Regions from separate parts of the Paenalcaligenes sp. DL 463 genome, predicted to be linked through region 1. Evidence: riboswitches for the same ligand, from Rfam matches in the RefSeq annotation. Region 1 holds a riboswitch; the other holds the start of a gene.
What was found. A riboswitch is a leader RNA that binds a small molecule or an ion and turns the genes downstream of it on or off. The one in region 1 is predicted to bind glycine.
Positions count from the first base shown of each region.

Region 2: another riboswitch for glycine. It lies ahead of AC2UZI_RS08725 (D-amino acid dehydrogenase); the one in region 1 lies ahead of AC2UZI_RS10485 (amino acid permease).

Region 1 covers NZ_JBYBKX010000002.1:81,946-89,441, reverse strand. Annotated here, with positions in the region: gene AC2UZI_RS10490 (citrate synthase) at 1-742, shown strand, start outside; glycine riboswitch at 893-980, shown strand; gene AC2UZI_RS10485 (amino acid permease) at 1,403-2,818, shown strand; gene AC2UZI_RS10480 (NADP-dependent malic enzyme) at 2,926-5,226, opposite strand; gene AC2UZI_RS10475 (2-oxoglutarate dehydrogenase E1 component) at 5,698-7,496, shown strand, end outside.
Region 2 covers NZ_JBYBKX010000001.1:1,814,426-1,821,921, reverse strand. Annotated here, with positions in the region: gene AC2UZI_RS08745 (arsenic transporter) at 1-180, opposite strand, end outside; gene rssA (patatin-like phospholipase RssA) at 268-1,188, opposite strand; gene AC2UZI_RS08735 (MetQ/NlpA family ABC transporter substrate-binding protein) at 1,242-2,063, opposite strand; gene AC2UZI_RS08730 (tetratricopeptide repeat protein) at 2,283-3,356, shown strand; gene AC2UZI_RS08725 (D-amino acid dehydrogenase) at 3,469-4,719, opposite strand; glycine riboswitch at 4,767-4,859, opposite strand; glycine riboswitch at 4,861-4,952, opposite strand; gene AC2UZI_RS08720 (NADP(H)-dependent aldo-keto reductase) at 5,016-6,065, opposite strand; gene AC2UZI_RS08715 (YkgJ family cysteine cluster protein) at 6,154-6,600, opposite strand; gene nhaA (Na+/H+ antiporter NhaA) at 7,030-7,496, shown strand, end outside.

The DNA of each region.
Region 1 (7,496 bases):
TGGCCAGCCACTGATGTACCCGCGCAATGATCTCAGTTACACAGGTAACTTCTTGCGCATGATGTTTGGTACGCCATGTGAAGACTATAAAGTGAATGACGTTGTAGAGCGCGCTCTAGACCGTATCTTTATTCTACATGCTGACCACGAACAAAACGCTTCGACTTCTACAGTGCGTCTTTGCGGTTCTTCTGGCACGAACCCTTATGCAGCCATTGCATCAGGTGTGGCATGCTTATGGGGTCCTGCGCACGGTGGAGCGAATGAAGCGTGCTTGAACATGCTTGAGCAGTTGCAGGCCAACGGTGGTGTAGAAAAAGTTGGCGAGTTCATGGAGCAGGTGAAAGACAAGAACTCTGGCGTGCGTCTCATGGGCTTTGGTCATCGGGTTTACAAAAACTACGATCCTCGCGCTAAGTTGATGCAAGAAACGTGCAAAGAAGTGTTGACGGCATTGGGCTTAGAGAACGATCCTTTGTTTAAGTTAGCAATGGAGCTTGAGCGTATTGCGCTAGAAGACAGCTATTTTGTCGAGCGTAAGCTTTATCCTAACGTTGACTTCTACTCAGGTATTGTTCAACGCGCTATCGGTATCCCAACCGAGCTCTTTACAGCGATCTTTGCCTTAGCACGTACCGTTGGTTGGATCTCCCAGTGGGATGAAATGATGTCCGATCCAGGTTACAAAATCGGTCGTCCACGTCAGTTATACACAGGTTACACCGAACGCAATATGGGCTAATACCTGTTTTATTTGTTAGGTGGTAGTCGTTAAAAAAAACTGGCTTAGGCCAGTTTTTTTTGTTTAATAAGTGGCGATTAAGTTCGGCCTAAAACAAGGGTTAATGATAGTAGTCGTAAACTGACGTCTATTTATAATGAGTTGGTCACTTAATGGTTCAGGAGAGAGACTTCTCACCATGAAGCGCCGACGGAGCAACCACCCCGGAATCTCTCAGGCAAAAGGATCCGAACTTAGACAAATCTGGAGAGAGGCCGAATACGCCCACCGAAGGGGACCATAGAAATATGGACAAGCTCTCAGGTAACAGGACAGATGGGGTGCTACTGGTGTTTCAGTAGTTCATTATTACCCCTTATGACCAGAGGTCTATATATGGCTGTTACCACGATAATATTCAAACGAGTACACGTTTCTACTACTCTTATCAAACCAGTTTATGTTTTTGCGCCAAGCATAGACAGGATTCCCATAAGGCTTTTATAGCTACTACGTAACGACTGACTTTTTACTAAACCTGATTTTTGTCATTCCTGACAAAAGCGTTTAGGGAAGGTCCGTGCACGAGCAGATTATTAGGCTCGTTAGTAATGGGAAAATTACGATTAATAAAATGCACTTCCTAATATGAATTTAGGATGAGAGTGTAGGAGTAGAGACGTGAGCAAACAAGAAAATGCAGCTGAATTACAGCGTACGCTTAAGAATAGGCATTTACAGTTAATCGCCATTGGTGGGGCGATTGGTACGGGGCTTTTTATGGGATCGGGCAGAACCATCAGCTTGGCAGGCCCCTCGGTACTTCTAACCTATATTGTTATTGGTTTTTTTCTATTTTTCGTTATGAGAGCAATGGGCGAACTGCTGCTGCATAACCTTGAATACAAGTCTTTTGTAGACTTTTCCGCTGATCTATTGGGGCCTACTGCTGGTTATTTTGTAGGGTGGAGCTATTGGTTTTGTTGGGTAGTGATCGGCGTTGCCGACATCATCGCCATTACGGGTTATACCCAGTTTTGGTGGCCTGACGTACCGTTGTGGCTACCAGGGCTGCTGTGTATTGCTTTCCTGATGACCTTCAATCTGCTCTCTGCAAAGATGTTCGGCGAGCTAGAGTTTTGGTTTGCATTAATTAAAATTATTGCCATTTTGGCGCTAATTATTGTAGGTATATACCTACTGACTACAGGCTTTGTGGGGCCTACTGGTTATAAGGCGAGTTTGACCTACTTATGGGATCGTGGTGGTTTCTTTCCTAATGGTATGACTGGGTTTTTTGCAGCCTTTCAGATCGCTATTTTTGCTTTTGTTGGTATCGAGTTGGTAGGTACCGCATCAGCAGAAACAGCAGATCCAAGCAAGACTTTACCCAAAGCCATTAATAAAATTCCAATACGAGTCATTATCTTTTATGTGCTGGCATTAACTGTCATTATGACCGTGACACCTTGGGATATTGTTTCACCAAACACGAGCCCCTTCGTTAATATGTTTATGTTGATAGGGGTTGGTTCTGCTGCAGCCATTATTAACTTCGTGGTCCTAACTTCTGCACTGTCTTCCGCCAATAGTGGGATGTTCTCGACTGGGCGTATGCTTTATGGTTTATCAAAAAATAAACTGGCGCCTTCTTCTTTTGGCAAGCTTTCACGTAGTGGTGTACCGCTTAATGGCTTGATGTATTCATGTGGTCTTTTGTTGGTTAGCTTGCCTCTGCTCTATGCAGAGGGTGATGTAATGAGCATGTTCGTTATTGTGACCACGGTATCGAGTATTTGCTTTATTTTTGTATGGTCGGCTATTTTGATTTCTTATCTGAAATACCGCTATGTCAGACCTGAGGCGTATTTGGCATCGACGTACAAAATGCCCTTTGGTATTCCTATGTGCTATGCATGTCTGGCTTTCTTTGCCTTTGCACTGTATTTATTTAGTCAAGATGAAGGAACGTTAACGGGTTTGATTGCTACACCATTTTGGTTTATTGCGCTGTGGGCTTTTTTACCTTTCTATAAAAAGCGCATTGCCAAAGCATCTTTAGTGCAGGCGCAAATGGTTAGCAACAGCGCTAGTTAAGTCTTTGTTTAGGTCGCATTAAAAAGCCGAACTTCATAGAAATGAAGTTCGGCTTTTTGTTTGTAGCAGCTAGTGCTATTTAGCATTAGCTGGCTTCACATCTAACTTTACTTAGATGCGTTCTTCTTTTCTTCGGCTTGCGCATCCAAGACGGCTAGGGCAGTCATATTCACAATGCGACGAACCGTAGCACTTGTGGTTAACACATGCACTGGGCGTGCAGCACCAAGCAGAATCGGACCCATTGCCACACCGTTACTACCTGTCATTTTCAGCATGTTGTAGGTAATGTTACCTGCATCCAAGTTGGGGGTAATCAACAGGTTGGCGGATGAGCGTAAGGTCGTATCTGGAAACGATTTGAATCGAATCTGATTGGATAGCGCCGAGTCAGCGTGCATTTCACCATCAACTTCTAGCTCGGGAGCAAGCTCAGCTAAAAGCTCACGAGCTTTAGCCATTTTGCGCGATGAGGCCGTAGAGCGACTGCCAAAGTTTGAGTGCGAAAGTAGAGCAACACGAGGTTCTACACCAAAGTTACGGACTTCTTCAGCAGCCAAAATGGTCATGTTGGCAATTTCTTCTGCGCTAGGATCTTCGTTAATGTGCGTGTCACATACGAATAGTGTTTGGCTTGGTAGCATCAACACGTTCATCGCAGCAAAAGTTTCAGCGCCTTCACGTAAACCTACAACCTCTTCAATGTGTTTGAGTTGGTTGTCAAAGTTACTGGCTACACCACAAATCATGGCATCGGCATCACCGCCTTGAAGCAGCATGACACCAATTAAGGTGTTGTGCTTGCGAATCATGGCTTTAGCAATGTCGGGAGTAATGCCTGACCGAGCGCGAAGTTTGTAGTAATCGCTCCAAGTTTGGTTAAAGCGATCGTCATCTTCTGGGTCTACGATTTCAACGTCTACGCCGGGCTTCATGCGTAATGCGTAACGTTCGATACGCATATTGATGACAGAAGGGCGACCAATCAAAATTGGCTTAGCAAGCTTTTCGTCGATAGCCGTTTGTACCGCACGTAGTACGCGCTCGTCTTCACCATCAGCGTAAATAACGCGTTTAGGATCGGCTTTGGCTTGCATGTACAAAGGACGCATTAACGGACCAGTGTGGTGCGTCATGGCGATCAGCTTTTGACGGTAAGCTTCCATGTCTTCAATGGGGCGAGCCGCCACACCAGAATCCATTGCAGCTTGTGCAACTGCAGGCGCAATTTTAACAATTAAGCGTGGATCAAAAGGCTGAGGAATAATGTAGTCAGGGCCAAAGCTTAAGCCGGCTTCGTCTGTTTTGCTGCTACCGGTATCGTACTGTTCGGCTTGTGCTAATTCGGCAATGGCCTTAACGCAAGCCAGTTTCATCTCTTCATTGATAATCGTTGCGCCGCAATCAAGCGCGCCACGGAAAATGAAGGGGAAGCACAGTACGTTATTAACTTGGTTGGGGTAGTCAGAGCGGCCCGTCGCAATAACGCAATCTGGGCGAGTGGCTTTGGCCACTTCTGGACGGATTTCAGGCTCGGGATTCGCCAGTGCTAAAATCAACGGCTTGTCGGCCATGGTTTTAAGCATTTCCGGTGTCAGTACGCCAGGTGCTGAGCAGCCCAAGAAAATGTCGGCATTTGCGGTAGCGTCGGCCAGGGTTCTGAATTCGGTTTCTTGTGCATAGAGAGCCTTGTTGGCTTCCATGTTTTCTTCACGACCTTTCCAGATAATACCGCGTGAGTCTGACACATAAATGTGTTCGCGTGGCATGCCCATGTTAACCAGCAAATTCAGACATGCAATCGCTGCTGCACCCGCGCCGGAACAAACTAATTGCACCTTGCTGATGTCTTTGCCGACGACTTTTAAGCCGTTCAAGATCGCCGCGGCAGAAATAATGGCAGTACCGTGTTGATCGTCGTGAAACACGGGTATCTTCATGCGTTTACGAAGTTCTTGCTCGATATAAAAGCACTCGGGGGCTTTAATGTCTTCGAGGTTGATTCCACCAAGAGTCGGCTCCATGGCGGCAATGATATCGACAAGCTTCTTCGGGTCGGTCTCGGCAAGCTCAATGTCAAAGACATCGATACCAGCAAACTTTTTAAATAAGCAGCCTTTGCCTTCCATAACGGGCTTGGAGGCCAGGGGGCCAATATTACCTAAACCTAATACAGCGGTACCGTTTGTGATTACGCCGACGAGATTTGCTCGTGAAGTGTACTTGGCGGCGGCTTCCTCACCCTCATCAAAGATAGCCATACACGCTGATGCCACACCAGGTGAATAAGCTAAGGAAAGATCGTCTTGGTTACCTAAGGTTTTGGTCGGTACGACAGAGATTTTTCCTGGGGTAGGGTAAGCGTGATAATCAAGCGCTAATTTTGCCAGATCGGCTTTGGCGTCCATCGTGGGTGTGCTCCTGTTGATATCTTGTGTTTGACTACATTACTTAAAAAATTGCGTTAATTCTAGGCGAAACTGGCGCATCTATTGGTTATAGCGTAAATGACGTACACAATGCATGCGGCAGTGCAGCAAAGGGATCAATGCGTGATAGGCACGCTTAAAAGTTGTTAATGTGATTTTAGCGACTGTTTTTCTAAGGGTAGATACGTAAACCTCGTGTTTACGCTATTGACAACCCGTGTGTAACAAGTCAGATTGTGATGTATTGCCAACAGTCTTACATAAGACTGGTTATTTAAATGCTCGGGTATGCGCATTTAAGTATCGAGAGGTATACTAAATTGTATACGGCTTGTAAAAGGCGTCTATCGTTGCCTTCTGCTCTGCTATCCGCTAACCGGCGTGGCCGTGTCGCGGAAGGTTTTCCTGCATCTCATAACGGATGAAACATCCGGATAGGTGAAGCGCATAATGTCATCATCGCAAACTGAACTGCTATCTACTTCCTATTTGTTTGGCAGTAATGCTGCCTATGTTGAAGATCTCTACGAGATCTATTTAAGTAATCCCACCGCTGTGCCTGACGAATGGCGCAGTTATTTTGACCAGCTGCAGCACCTGCCTGCAACCGACGGACGTGAAAGCACACGAGATCAGGCCCATGCGCCGATCGTCGAGTCTTTTGCGCTGCGAGCTAAGGCCAACACCTTAGTGACGCGAGTGCCCGCTGTCGACCTTACGCTGGCATCCAAGCAAGTTTCTGTGCAATCGCTCGTGGCAGCGTATCGCTCGTTGGGTGCACGTCTAGCATCCTTAGATCCATTGAAGCGCACCGAGCGTCCAAATTATGCTGAGCTTGATCCCGCGTTTTATGGCTTAACCGAAGCCGACCTCGATCAGGTTTACTCGGCGACAAATACGTATTTCACCAAAAGCGAAACCATGAGCTTGCGTGATCTACTCAAAGCGCTTCGCGATACCTACTGTCAAAGTGTGGGTGCCGAGTTCATGCACATTTCAGACCCTGTGGCCAAACGCTGGATTCAGCAGCGCTTGGAGTCCGTGCACGGTACGTTTGAGTTTTCCGCTGACGAGAAGCGTAATATCTTGCAGCAACTGACCGAGGCCGAAGGCCTAGAACGTTTTTTACACACTAAGTATGTAGGTCAAAAGCGTTTCTCACTTGAAGGTGGTGAAAGCTTCATTGCCTCAATGGACGAGGTCGTGAATCACGCCGGAGACAACGGCGTGCAAGAGATCATCGTGGGCATGGCTCACCGTGGTCGTCTTAACATGCTGGTTAACATCATGGGCAAAATGCCTGCTGACCTTTTCGCTGAGTTCGAAGGTTACCGAGTCGAAGGCTTAAGCGATGGTGATGTTAAGTACCACAATGGTTTCTCTAGTGACCTGTCCACGCGTGGCGGCCCTGTGCATTTGTCGTTAGCGTTTAACCCATCGCACTTAGAAATCGTTAACCCGGTCGTCGAGGGTAGTGTACGTGCTCGTCAAGATCGTCGTGACGATACGGAAGGCGCTCAAGTATTGCCTGTGCTGGTGCACGGTGATGCGGCGTTTGCTGGTCAGGGTGTGGTGATGGAAACCCTTAACCTGGCTCAAACCCGAGGCTATGGTACGGGCGGTACGCTGCATATCGTCATTAATAACCAAATTGGTTTTACAACCTCTGACCCGCGTGATACTCGCTCTACACTGTATTGCACAGACGTTGTGAAAATGATCGAAGCGCCCGTGTTTCACGTAAACGGTGACGATCCTGAAGCCGTGGTTTTTGTGACGAAACTGGCACTGGATTACCGCCAAAAATTCCGACACGACGTCGTGATCGATATTGTCTGCTTCCGTAAATTGGGCCATAACGAACAAGATACGCCGTCGTTAACACAGCCTCTGATGTATAAAACGATTGGTCAGCACTCTGGCACACGTAAGTTGTATGCCGACAAGCTTGTTACTCAAGGGGTACTTGGCGAGACGGATCCTGACGACATGGTTAAGGCCTATCGTCAGTTGATGGAAGACGGTAAGCGTACAGTAGAGCCAGTACTAACCGATTACAAAAACAAGTATGCCACCGACTGGACTCCTTTCTTAGACGCCAAGTGGACCGATCAAGCTGATACAGCTTTACCGCTTTCTACATTGCAACGTTTGGGCGAGCGTATTACCACGACTCCCGAAGGCTTTACTGTTCATCCTTTACTCAATCGTCTGCTTAACGATAGACGCGCGATGTACAGAGGCGAGCT
Region 2 (7,496 bases), on a different contig from region 1:
CACAAAGGTGAAAGTGGCATCCCAGACTATGTCCCAAACCACGCCCACATCTGACCATTGAACCACGCCGAGCGCTAACGCAATCAGTGCACCGCCTAAGGCACTCCATCCAATGCCAAGACCTTTGGGCTGCCAAATCACCAATAATAAGGTGAAGGCGAAAATAACCATGGCTAGCATGAAGTGACCTACCGTGTTGAGATAGCTGAAATCAATGGGCGATAGGCTGCACCCACGTGATCGATGGTTTGATAAGAGAGCATTCGCTTACTGACGCTGCGAAAAAATATCCTGTAACTCTGTTAAGGCATGTTGAGCGGCTCGTTCGCCTTCTTCAATCGCCTGTGCAGCACGGTGGTAGTCCATTAGCGCAAAATTGGCCAGACGTGGTCTGATTAACACGTCAGCAGGTTCGCCCGCGAGGCGGCTACGTGTAATACGGACCTGCATGATGTTTAGACTGATACTTAACACATCGAAGATTGATGGCATAACGGTAGACGTAGCAGGACCACTTTTCAGACCGCCAAGCTTTAAGGGGAACTTGTCTAACACGGATGCAAAAGCGCTGGGTGCTTTGGTCTCGTCGGGTTCTGCAGTGGTGTCGCTAACGTTAAAATGACGTCCGATGAGATCAGAGTTTAAATCCACAGCAATCACGATATCGGCCCCCATAGCTCGACACAGAGACACGGGAACTGGATTAACCAATGCGCCATCAACCAGTAAGCGACCTTCATATTCAACCGGTTTGAATAAGCCGGGCAGGGCGGCCGAAGCACGAACGGCATCAATCACAGAGCCGTCACGTAACCACACCTCTCTACCGGTAATGAGTTCGGTAGCGACAGCACCGAAAGCTTTAGGTAATAAGCTCAGGTCTTTGTCGCTGAGGTGGGTACGCAAAAAGCCAAAGAGCTTTTCTCCGTGAAGAAGCCCTCCATTTGTAGAGAAGTCGAGCAGCCCCATTACACTTTGCCAGCTTAAGCTTCGGACCCAGGCTTCTAACGATTCAAGTTGCCCATCTGCGTAGGCGGCGCCAACCAAAGAGCCGATTGACGTCCCACAAATAATATCGGGTACAAAACCGGCGTCTTCCAATACACGGATGACGCCGATATGTGACCAGCCTCGCGCCGAGCCGCTGCCCAACGCAAGTCCAATTTTAGGTTTAGTAAGACGTAACATGTTGAGCAAAAAGGCCGATATGTAAGAAGGGACTTCTCAATCCGCCGTAGTGTTTACCAAGTGGTAGTGTAGGCGCCGGAGAAGGTTTCCTCTACGAATTGCTTAACCTCGTCAGAGCGATAAGCCTCAACGAATTTGGCAATGCGAGGGTCGTCTTTGTTGTCTTCACGTGCGGCGATGACCACCACAGCAAATTCAGCATCGTTGTTTTCTAAAGTCAGTGAGTCTTTTGTGGGGGAAAGCCCAGCCTGCACTGCGTAGGCAGAGTTAACCGCTGCTGCGTCCACATCGGATAAAGAGTGTGGCAGTTGCGCGGCTTCGATTTCAATAAAACGTAGCTTTTTGGGGTTCTCAACAATATCAAAAGGAGAGGCAGTGACAGTGACTCCATCTTTCAGCTTGATGAGGTCTGCTGCTTGAAGAACGAGTAGTGCGCGGGCACCATTTGTAGGGTCGTTTGGAATCGCAACGCTTCCACCCTCAGGAATCTCGTCCAACGAGCTATGACGTTGTGAGTAAACGCCCATCAGCTGAACAACAGCATCGCCCACGGGCACTAACTTATAGCCGCGCATGTTATTTTGCGACTCAAGAAAGGGAACGTGCTGATAAATATTAATGTCGATATCACCCGCATCCAGAGCGGCGTTCGGTTGAATGAAGTCGTTGAATTCCGTGAGGTTAACCTCCAGACCGCGTTCTTTCGCGACGCGCTGAACGACCTCACCAATTTGCGCATGGGGGCCAGCAGTAACGCCCACACGCAATGCAGAGTCTTGAGCATGGGTGGGTGAAACGGCTAAAAAGGATACAATAGCAAAGGCGCTAAGACCTTGGATAAATCGGCGAATTGGCTGAAAGGGTAGTTGAGGCATGAAGTTCTCGTTAAGGTTTAGATCTGCTAATAAAGGTGGCAATAGCGATTTTTATTATCAAGTAGATTGATGGATTTTACCTATAATAATTCGTAGTTATATGTCTTTATTTCATATGGTTATATAACCAAAAGAAATAAGCTGGGCTAATCATATTGAACGACGTCCGCGCTAGCCAGTTTGAGCGCGAGGCGTCTCTTTAGAAACGGTACTTGTTTTATGTCTTCTTCCGAGCTACATCATCACACAGTCGATTTACTGGCTGAGAATTACGAGGCCATTGATGCCGACCTTCCGCGGTTGCTGAGCTTATTATTTAAGCGAAGCGCCAGTGAAGATTGGCATAAGGCCGGTACGTTTAAACACCATTTATTGGGGGTTTATCGTAGTTTGACGCTTTGGAATCAGCCGCGCGAAGTGCGTTTGCTGGGTTTGTTTCATAGTGTTTATGGAAATGAATACGTTAACTTAAACTTATTCGATCGAGAACGTGAGCGTGAGACCCTAAAAAATGTGTTGGGTGAGGAAGCCGAGTCTTGGGTCAGCCTTTTCTGCGCCATGCCACGAACACGATTTGTTCAGGCGGTGTTAGAGGGCGAAAGTATAGGCCCCGATGGTATGGTGCTAACCGACGCAAAAGGGGTGTCGTTTACGTTAACGCCGCGTCAAGTTGCGGCGTTCATCGTGGTGACGGTCGCTGACGTCGGTGAGCAATGGCATAGCTGGCAAGACGATATTTTTGCGGCCTACCCTTATCAACAGCGCCGAGAGTTGAGCCCGCATTGGGCCGCATCGTTGTGGCCCGGGCCTTTAAAACCGCCAGCTGCTATTTTAGGTATGCTGTCTCGTTTATTGAATGCGCTTGATCGTCTCAACACGGACACGGGTATACCGATTCCTCCGGCTTTCGGTTCGGCAAAGCACACCCTCAGTGCCAAAGATGAAGCGGCTGCTTCAGGCTTGTATTGGCAGGTCATTACACGTATGCATCCCTTAACGGATGACCAAACTGCCGTACATTTGCTTGAGTCGGTGATTGATCATAATCCATGGGTAGGTGAGCCGCGCTTGTTGATGGCCCAATTGCATTTAACGCGGGGCGATTATGCTGAAGCGGAGTCGCATGCGCTTGCTGGTTTACAGGCTTTACAAGCATGGGGGACAGCGTGGGATAAGCGTATTGCCTGGGAGGGGTGGATCGCTTGGGCACGTATCTTATTGCAAAGTGCACGACAAAAGCAGTGGCCAGAGCACATTGGGGGGTTAAACAGTCTAGGACTTGTCGAGTCATAACGGCGTAGTGCCCCAGTAAAAAACCAATCAGCCCATCTTTTTATTGAAAAAAGATGGGCTGATGACGTTTTAGGGCTCGACGGGCTATCGTTGACGTTGTGAACTCGTTCAGTTAGGCCGCGACGGTAGTGGGTAAAGACGTGCGTATGGTGTAGGCAATGCTCTGGGCTGTGGCCGCGGATAAGGTCCACCCCAGATGCCCATGGCCAGTATTGTAATAAATGCCGTTGCGCTTACCAGCTTGTACGCGTGGCATCATGTCGGGCATCATTGGGCGCAATCCAGCCCACGGGATCACATTATCAGTGGCAGCTTGATGAAAGTTTCTGCGTGTCCAGTTAATAAGTGGGGCAATGCGATCAGCACGGATGTTTTTGTTTTCGCCATTGTATTCTGCCGTGCCAGCAACTCTAAAGCGGTCTACTCCCAAACGGCTAGTGACAATTTTAGCCTCTTCGTCTAGCAGACTGACCCAAGGAGCGGCGTTCTGGCTTTCTTCATCAAGCAGATTAACCGTAATGGAATAGCCTTTAACAGGGTAGATGTTGATACGGTCACCAACCATAGCGGCCAGCTTGCGACTACCCACACCAGCGCAAATAACGACAGCGTCCACATCCAGATGCTCGGAAGTTTTGGGGGCGTCAGCGAGTAAAGACTGGTAGCGAATTTGGTGCCCATGCGTAAGTGGGGTGATAGCTTCGACCTCTACATCCATGATGAAGTTGACGCCATGGCGTTTGCAGGCATCAGCTAGACCACGGGTGAATTTATGAATATCGCCGGTGGCGTCAGAGGGCGTGAAAAAACCACCATAAAACTGGCCAACTAAGGTGGGCTCGATGGTTTTAATTTCTTCAGGTGTGACAGCACGACGCTCTAGCCCACCACGAGCCAGCAATTCACTTACCTTTAGACCGGACTCAAAGCCTTTTTTACTTTGGTAAACGTGCAAAATGCCACGTTTTTCAAGGTTAAAGTCGATATTTTCGTCTTCCGCCCACTTAAATAAGTGCTCGCGGGCGGAGATGGCAAGTTTTGTGGTTTCGATGGTGTTTTCTTCGTAGCGAGTAATGTTACGTAAGAACTCACCCATCCAGGTGTATTTATGAAGGCTTGGACTGGGGTTTAGCAAAAGAGGGGCATCTTTTTTGAACATCCACTTAAGGCCTTTCAAGACCGTGGACGTGCTATTCCACACTTCGGCGTTGCACGCGGAGAGCTGACCCCCATTGGCAAAAGACGTGTCCATTGCGGGGTAGCGTTGTCTGTCGAGGACAACAACGTTGAAGCCATTTTTAACCAAGGCATAGGCGGTTGTTACACCTGTAATGCCCGAACCGATAACAGCAATAGTAGTCATGGTAGATCCAAATAGAAAAGGAGCAAATGTTAATTAACATTTGCACCCCATCTGTTCGGTTACCTGAGAGCTTGATCCACACCGGTGTTAGCGTGATGTGGTCCCCTTCGGTGGGTAAGTAAATACCTCTCTCCAGATTGTCTTGCTATTAAGATCCTTTTGCCTGAGAGTTTCCGGGGTGGTTGCTCCGTCGGCGCCCATAATGAACGCTGGGTCTCTTTCTTAATAGCAATAGCGACACTGTAATCGTAGGAATTTTAACCTAATAGTGCAAGTAGCGCTTACCCCATATGATTTTAGGCTGCCGGGTTTTGATATTGCCTGAAAACGGTGTTGATTTCGGTGATCAGCTCGTCAGACAAACTCGTTTCCAGGCTATCAATGTTCTCTTTAAGCTGAGCGATGCTGGTCGCACCAATCAAATTGCTGGCCACAAAAGGTTGTTGATTAATATAGGCTAAAGCCATAGTGGTTGGGCTTAATCCATGCTGATGTGCTAACGAAACGTAGGCTTCAGTCGCGGCTTCGCAAAGTACCGTGGTGTAGCGTGTGAAACGCTCATAAAGGGTTAAGCGCGCGTTAGCGGGCTTAGCGCCTTGCAAGTATTTTCCCGTTAGCATCCCCATAGCAAGCGGGGAGTAGGCGAGTAAATCCACATTTTCACGATGGCTAAATTCGGACAGTCCTTGCTCAAAACTACGGTTAAGTAGGTTGTAAGGGTTTTGTATGCTGACGATACGAGGAAGCTGATGTTGCTCGGCCAGCCTTAAAAATTGGCTGACACCCCAAGGCGTTTCATTGGACACCCCGATGTAGCGAATCTTACCTTCTTGTACAAAGGAATTTAACGCTTCTAAGGTCTCGAGGATGGATACAGAAACCTCATCGTCTACCCATGGGTAGGTCAGTTGCCCAAACATGATAGTGCTGCGATCGGGCCAATGAAGTTGGTACAGATCTAGGTAGTCTGTGTTGAGGCGGCGTAAGCTATCTTCCAAAGCCTGACGCATATTCGCCTTATCTAACTGTGCTTTACCTGCGCGTATATAACTTGGGCGGGTCACATCGCGTGATGGCCCCACCACTTTCGAAGCCAGAAAGATATCCTGCCGTTTTTTTGTTTTACGAATCCAAGAACCGATGTATTGCTCGGTTACGCCGTACGTCTCTGCGCATGGTGGAATCGGATACATTTCAGCGGTATCAAGAAGGTTAATGCCTCTTGATAAGGCATAATCAATTTGTTCGTGGGCCTCGGCCTCGGTATTTTGTTCGCCCCATGTCATGGTGCCAAGACCAATAACACTAAGCTCTACATCAGTAGAGGCCAATTTACGGTATTTCAATGTGCTCGCTCCAATAAAACGCAAGGTAAAACAAAGTAGCCCAGAGCAGAGTTGGGCTAGGTACCTCAGCAGTGTAGTCCGAGAAGTGTTAAGCAGCTAGGGCGTCAACGAATCGTTCGGGTAATGGGGGCAAGCCTTTGGCTAGACGCAGGCGTTGGCAGTCAGGATTGGGGATGCCATCGTGGTCATAGGCCTCGTAATCACGACAGACAGAGGGACGCAGCGGATAGATTCCGCAACCGATGTTAGCCTCTCCGATGTCTCCTTTTAAGCCGATGCATCGCCCGCCGCCAGATTCAGTGCCTTTCATTGCAGCACGTAAGGGGCCAATTTTGCTTGTTAGCGATATGGGAACCCAACCGCCGGTTTCGCCTTCTAATTCGCCACTGTAAAAAGAAATCCTAAAGTGGGCACAACAGGCACCACAAGCAAAGCACGGATTGTTATGACTAGGGCGACTGGTTGTTTCTGCGTTGTTAGTCTCAACGAGGTCCTGTAGGTCTTTAATAGCGGTCAATCGTATAGCTTCAGTCATCGGTTAATTCCATCAATAACTTGTGTAAAAGACGTATGAGAGGTTGGCGCTGTATTTAGCGTTTAACCCCTTGTATAAGAACGAGATTTTATGTGAATTCTGCCAAGCTGATCTTGCGGCTAAGGTTTTATAATTTTTTGGGTAACAGATTGATATATAGCTGGTTTTTAATATTTAAGTCAATATTTATTATGGTTTTATATAGAAATAACCCGGATAAATAAGCCTGCGTCGTGGTGGCTTAACCATGAGCTCATCGAGTGGAGAACAACAGTACAAAATAGCTAGGGTTTCCCCTAGGTGGGGATTGTCATTCTAAATAATCTCGTTTAGCCTTTGCTTCGGGTGTCAGATCAACATGAGGTTGGTCTAGGACAGATAACGCGTTGGTCGGGCCGCCACGCATTGCCGTCATTGCGTCCTACTTTCATGCACACCTATCCTCAACCTCCCGTTGCTCAGCAACGGATGCGCTCATTTTTAGCCGCCTGTCAACGCCTACTACATATTGAAGCCGCTGGCGGTGCCATTCTTATCGCCGCAGCGTTTGCTGCTTTCTTGCTCGCCAATACCTCGGCGGCATCCGCCTATCACGCATTTTGGTCGCGTGAACTTAGTTTTGGGTACGGTTCGTATCTTATTTCTCAGCCTCTGCAGTTTTGGGTTAATGATGGCTTAATGACCCTATTCTTTCTCGTTGTGGGAATGGAGGTTCGCAGTGAAATTCACGACGGAGCGCTCTCTACAGTAAGGACAGCAGCATTACCGTTGGCGGCGGCTATTGGTGGGGTGCTCGTGCCCGCTTGCTTATATTTAGGGTTGAGTGCCTCTGGCGAAGCGAGCGATGGTTGGGCGGTACCCACAGCCACGGACATCGCCTTTGCCGTTGGTATTTT